Regions from separate parts of the Companilactobacillus sp. genome, predicted to be linked through region 2. Evidence: a T-box and tRNA genes for the amino acid it is inferred to sense, from the RefSeq annotation. Region 2 holds a T-box; the other holds one or more tRNA genes.
The links. A T-box is a leader RNA that pairs with one kind of tRNA and senses whether it is charged. The one in region 2 lies ahead of leuS (leucine--tRNA ligase), so its partner is inferred to be a tRNA-Leu.
Positions count from the first base shown of each region.

Region 1: it has a tRNA-Leu gene. The T-box ahead of leuS (leucine--tRNA ligase) is inferred to sense a tRNA for this amino acid. The anticodon was not compared.

Region 1 covers NZ_JAKVLR010000001.1:1,085,945-1,089,373, reverse strand. Annotated here, with positions in the region: gene LKF16_RS05405 (glycosyltransferase family 2 protein) at 1-632, shown strand, start outside; gene LKF16_RS05400 (hypothetical protein) at 632-1,066, shown strand; gene LKF16_RS05395 (SprT family protein) at 1,068-1,535, shown strand; tRNA gene LKF16_RS05390 (tRNA-Leu) at 1,575-1,660, shown strand; partial or broken gene LKF16_RS13075 (transposase) at 1,805-2,047, opposite strand; gene LKF16_RS05385 (RNA-guided endonuclease TnpB family protein) at 2,193-3,368, shown strand.
Region 2 covers NZ_JAKVLR010000001.1:24,317-27,745, forward strand. Annotated here, with positions in the region: gene LKF16_RS00130 (glucosaminidase domain-containing protein) at 1-1,271, shown strand, start outside; T-box leader at 1,269-1,485, shown strand; gene leuS (leucine--tRNA ligase) at 1,528-3,429, shown strand, end outside.

The sequences.
Region 1 (3,429 bases), 1.1 Mb from region 2:
AATTTCTCAATGGCAGCGAAGTAGTTTATGGCGTTAGAAATAACCGCCAAACCGATACTTCGTTCAAGCGCGACACTGCTGAAGGCTTTTATAAAGTCATGGGATGGCTAGGTGTCAAATTAGTCCCTGATTCAGCTGATTTTCGACTTATGAGCCAACGTGCCTGCAAGGTGCTTTTGAGTTACCGTGAAACAAATTTGTTTTTACGTGGAATCGTTCCAATGGTCGGTTTTAAATCTGCCAAAGTTTATTATGCTCGTAAGGAACGTTTTGCTGGAACGTCTAAGTATCCGTTGCGAAAAATGCTCAAATTAGCAATCAACGGAATTACTTCGTTTTCGATCGTGCCAATTAAGATGATCATGCAACTGGGATTTTTAATTGTCTTGATCAGTATCGGCTTACTCATTTATACGATTGTCCAAAAGATCCATGGCAATGTAGTTACTGGTTGGTCGTCAATGATGATTTCTATTTGGGCACTCGGCGGTGTACAATTGATTTGTATCAGTGTCATCGGTGAATACGTCGGAAAGATATTTAATGAAGTTAAACATCGTCCAAGATTTACGATTGAACGTGATATTTACACTGAAAAGACACTAAAAGAAGAAAATAACGAGGTAAAGTAATGACTCAAGCACAAAAGCGAGCAGTTCAATACTCACAATTGATCAGCAGAGTAGTTTCAACTATCCAAGAAACTCAAGACTTGTTGAATCCAGAATTTGAAGTTTTACGTAAGGCTTTAGACCGCGACCAAGTTGAAAAAGTTGATCCAGTTAGATATAAGAGATATAAACACGACTTTGAAAAGGGTACTGAAGATTATCAAAAGTTAGCTACACAACTTAAAAAGGGCAAAGCTCCAGCCAGAATGATGGGTACGCACTTGTCATTAGTTTCAACATTCAGTAAATACGTTGACGGTTGCCAAATGATGTCTGAAAGTATCAATGATGATCAAACAATTGATCGTCAAAAATTTGATGATGCTGAAAAAATTCAAGACGAGAATATGGATAAATTTTCTAAGTTAATGCAAAAATTAACTCAGATGGGCTAAAATGACAGATCAAGAATTAACAGAATTAATCAAAAAGGTTTCCCAAGAAAATTTTGGGAAGCCTTTTATTCATCAGGCTAACTTTAATTCGCGACTCCAGACTACTGGTGGACGATTTCATTTGCGGGATCGTCACATTGACATCAATCCTAAAATGTATCAGATCTACGGCAGAGACACATTGATCGGCATCATCAAACATGAACTATGTCACTATCATTTGTATAACGCTGGATTGCCATCGCAGCATCGTGACCGTGAATTTAAAGTCTTATTAAAGCAAGTTGGGGGATTACGCTATGCCCCAAGCGTTAAAAACGTTAAGCATCATAAAAGGGTCCATGTTTACGAATGTACCAAGTGTGGAACAATTTATCGACGGGTCAGAAAGCTAGATACTAAGCGGTATGTTTGCGGAAAATGTCGTGGAAAACTCAAATTTGTTAATGATATTGAATTATCTTCTTGATAAATCAAATATACTTGTGTAAAATATATCTTGTTTGTTGCGGGTATGGCGGAATTGGCAGACGCGCAAGACTAAGGATCTTGTGGAGAGTTTTCTCCGTGGAAGTTCGAATCTTCTTACCCGCATCAATAAAAGCAGACCTAAACTTAGGTCTGCTTTTTTAGTACGATTTTTGTTGTTAAATGTTTAAACAATGTGGTTAAATTTTATAAGGCGTTAATTAAGAAAACACAGTAATTTATTGCCGAGATGGATTAATGTCTTGGATGTCATGCATTATACACTTTTAAGTGGTTCTCGATGTACTGTTTCATAATTTCCTTAGAAACATTGCCTGAAATATGCGTAAAGCAACTCCAAGACCATAAGTGGCCACTCCAAAGCTCTTTCTTCGTTTCAGGGAATGAACCATTCTCTTAAGTATGCTCCTTTGAATGATTTCTAGCAGCGAGGTAAGGCGGAAAACTGATCAATAAGTGAACATGGTCTGGCATTGCCTCCATTTTCTGGATGGTAGCACTTTTTGGAGTTGACTATGTTCAAATTTTTCCCAAAATTAAATACCAAGAAATGCAAACGTTTGTTCGTATGAATGATAACAAAATGAATTTTATATGTTATGTTATATGTGTACTTTTATCCAAGGAGGCGGAATCCATGGTGCTAAAAGGTTTGAAACTACGTATATATCCTAATAAATATCAAATTGAGCAGATTGAATTTAACTTCGGAGCCAACAGATATATTTGGAACACTATGCTAGATATGATGAAAAAACGTCACGATAACAATCCTGATTGTAAATTTCTCAAGGCTTTCGACTTGAACAATCTTTTGAAACGCTTGAAGGAAGAAGAACCATGGTTGAGACGAGCCGAAAGCACTAGCCTACAAGCAACTGATCACGACCTCATTGAAGCATATAAGCGATTCTTTGAGAAGTCCCACGGGTTTCCTAGATTCAAAAGTAAGAAATATCCGAAGCAGTCATACCAATCTAAATGTATTAACAACAATATTACTCAAGTGGATAACAACCTGATCGAGTTGCCTAAGCTAGGAGTGATGAGATTCAAAGCTGGTAAAGAGATACCAGAAGTTATTAAGTCGGTTACAGTAAGACGTTCCTTCATTGGCAAATACTATGCAGTTTTACTAGTAGAAAGCGAGAGTCAATCGTTCGACAAAACAGGGAAAAAATTGGGAATTGACTTAGGAGTTGCAGACCTGATAATCGGGTCTAATGGCAAGAAATATCCAACGGTACGGTTTGATAAGCTTCTTGCACATAAGAAACATCAGTGGGAAAAAAAGCTGGCTAGAAGACGTATTGGAGCTTTGAAAGACATACAGAGCATCAGAAAAATCGGAATGTTCGAGCCAAAATCTTTGAATCAATATGCAAACTACATGAAAGCTAAGATAATGGTCGCCAAATATAATGAGAAGATCGCTAATCAACGAAACGACTACATACAAAAGATAACTACTCGACTTGTAATGGACAACGATGTAATCGTAATGGAAGATTTGAAAACCAAAAATCTTCTACATAATCACAAATTAGCAAGAGCAATAGCTAATCAATCATGGAGAGAGATACGCCGACAACTGGAATATAAGTGTCAATTGTATCAAAAAAAGCTGATAGTCATTGATCCTTACAAGACTAGTCAGCTCTGTTCTAATTGTGGATATGACGATGGCAAGCAAGCGTTAAAGATACGTGAATGGACTTGTCCAAAATGCCACAAAGATTTGGATAGAGATATAAATGCTAGTAAAAACATATTGAAAAAGGGCTTGGAACAAGCCTTAGTAAAAGAGCTCTGACCGCTACTGTTCAGTTGAAATACTGAATGGCAAGTCTGGAATGTTCCTAGAAGCACGGTAA
Region 2 (3,429 bases):
ACCTGAAAAAGAATGTCACCATCTTAGGTGCAGGTTTATTTTTCAGTGGGGTAGCTGCACAAACTAGTAATGCATTGGCAACACATCAAGCATTTGCCGATACATATGATAATTCAAATAATAATGATCAAAGCAATACCAACAATGCTGATGCTGTTGCGGCCACTAACACCGGCGTGGGGATGCTAACTCCTCGTGGTGTTGGCGACCAAAATTTCATTGACTATATTGGTAATTCTGCTCGCAAATTAGCTGGCAATAATGACTTATATGCATCCGTGATGATTGCTCAAGCCATGATCGAGAGTGGTTGGGGAACTAGTGGTTTAGCTAGTGCACCTAACTATAACTTGTTTGGTATCAAGGGTGCATATAAGGGCACTGCTGTGAACATGCCAACTCAAGAAGACGATGGTTCCGGCAGTCTTTATTCGATTCAATCAGATTTTAAGAAGTATCCTTCTTATAAAGAATCGCTCGAAGATTATGTTTCTTTACTCCGCGGTGGCGTTTCTGGAAACCCACAAATGTATGCCGGCACTTGGAAGAGCAATACTAGTTCATATAAAGATGCCACAGCATTCTTGACTGGTAAATATGCCACGGATACTACTTATGCAGATAAATTAAATAATATCATAGAAAAATATAATTTATCACGATTCGATCAACCTCAAGAATCTGATCAAAATGAAAATTATGTTTTTGCACAAGGAGACACTTTACAGTCTGTAGCTGATAAATTTAATATTCCTCTGGAAACATTAATGGAATTGAATGGTTTAAAGACTTCAAGCTATGTTTATCCAGGTAAGTCATTGATCGTAAATCAAGTTATCGGAACTCCGACTGCATCTGTTAATGATCCTGTCGCAATGGGCAACAAAACTGCTGCCGATGCTTCAAGCAGTGATTCTTCTGATGATGTTTATGGAAATCAACAAGCACCGGTCATTGTTCAAGACGAAACTAACGGAGTTAAGAAGTATGACAAGTCACAATCAACTGCTCAAGTTGCAGTTAATGTTTCAAGCGATACTTCTAATGGACAAGCTAATTCAAGTAACAGTGCAACTGTAAACTCTGGCAGTCAACAAGATCAATCGGCACAAACACAGAGTGCAAGTTCTCAAGACAACACTGTAACAGTTAAAAATGGCGATACTTTAGATGGAATTGCACGTCAATTAGGTGTATCTGTTTCTGATTTAAAACAAGCAAATAATCTCAATTCAGATTTATTGGTTGTCGGACAGCAATTAAAGTTGTAATATATATGCAATGGAAATAGTAGATTTATTTTAATTTTTTTCAGAAAGTGCATGGTCGTTGTGAATGCATAAATTAAATAAATTGAACTCGTCCACCAAGTTTGACCGCTGAACTAACAGTAAGCAGTCACATCTTATCCTTGTTACGGATATCGAGAGTCATGTAGTCTGTCTACATGGAACTTAGGTGGTACCGCGATAATTCGTCCTATGATTAGTTTATTAATCATAGGACTTTTTTTATGGAGGAAAGAATATGTCATACAATCACAATGTCGTTGAGAAAAAATGGCAAAAGTACTGGAAAGAAAATCAAACTTTTAAGACTGGTACTGACAAGAACAAGAAGAACTTTTACGCTTTGGATATGTTCCCATATCCATCTGGACAAGGACTCCACGTTGGACATCCAGAAGGATATACAGCTACTGATATCGTAGCCAGAATGAAACGTATGCAAGGATATAATGTTTTGCATCCAATGGGCTTTGATGCCTTTGGTTTACCAGCAGAACAATATGCTTTAGACACTGGTCATAACCCAGCTGAATTCACTGAAAAAAATATCAATAACTTTAAACGTCAAATCAATTCACTCGGTTTTTCATACGATTGGGACCGTGAAGTGCAAACTACAGATCCTAAGTTCTACAAGTGGACACAGTGGATCTTTGAACAAATGTACAAAAAGGGTTTGGCATATGAAGCCAAAGTTCCAGTTAACTGGAGTCCGGATTTAGGTACAGTTGTTGCAAACGAAGAGGTCATTGATGGAAAAACTGAACGTGGTGGCTATCCAGTTTATCGTAAGCCAATGCGTCAGTGGATGTTGAAGATCACTGCTTATGCTGATCGTCTTTTGGATGATTTGGACTTGATCGACTGGCCTGAATCAATCAAGGAAATGCAACGTAACTGGATTGGACGTTCTGTGGGTGCAGAAATTGACTTCCCAGTAGCTGATACATCAGAAACAGTGCAAGTATTCTCAACCCGTCCAGACACGATCTACGGTGCAACTTATATGGTTTTGGCACCAGAACATGACTTAGTTGAAAAAATCGTTACTCCTGAACAAAAAGCTGAAGTTGAAGCTTATAAAGCTAAAATTGCTAGCAAGTCAGATCTTGAAAGAACTGATTTGAACAAGGATAAAACAGGTGCCTTTACTGGTGCTTATGCTGTTAACCCAGTTAATGGCAAGAAGATTCCAATCTGGATCTCTGACTATGTATTGAGTACTTATGGATTTGGTGCCGTCATGGCCGTTCCTGCTCATGATGATCGTGATTATGAGTTTGCTAAGAAATTTGACTTGCCAATCGTTCAAGTACTTGAAGGTGGAAACATTGATGATGCAGCCTTCACTGGCGATGGCGTTCATATTAATTCTGAATTCTTGGATGGAATGGGTAAAGAAGAGGCTATCGATAAGATGGTTCAATACCTTGAAGACAAGGGTATCGGTAAAAAGAAAGTTAACTACAAACTTCGTGACTGGTTATTCTCACGTCAACGTTACTGGGGTGAACCAATTCCTGTCATTCATTGGGAAGACGGCGAAACAACTCTAGTTCCAGAAGATGAGTTACCTTTGGAATTGCCAGCTGATAGCAATATTGAACCTTCAGGAACACCTGAAAGTCCACTTGCTAACCTGACTGATTGGGTAAACGTCGTTGATAAGAATGGCCGTAAAGGACGTCGTGAAACTAATACTATGCCACAATGGGCAGGTAGTTCTTGGTATTACTTAAGATACATTGATCCACATAATGATAAACAATTGGCTGACTACGACTTATTGAAACAATGGTTGCCAGTTGATCTTTATATTGGTGGGGCTGAACACGCTGTTCTTCACTTATTGTATGCTCGTTTCTGGCACAAAGTTCTTTATGACTTGGGAGTTGTGCCTACTAAAGAACCATTCCAAAAACTATATAACCAAGGTATGATCTTGGGTGATAACCATGAAAAGATGTCTAAGTCAAAGGGTAATGTTGTTAACCCTGATGATGTTGTTGAATCATACGGCGCCGACACATTAAGACTTTACGAAATGTTCATGGGACCTTTGGATGCATCTATTTCATGGTCTGAAGATGGTTTGGCAGGAGCTAACAAGTTCTTGGAACGTGTTTGGAGATTATTCATC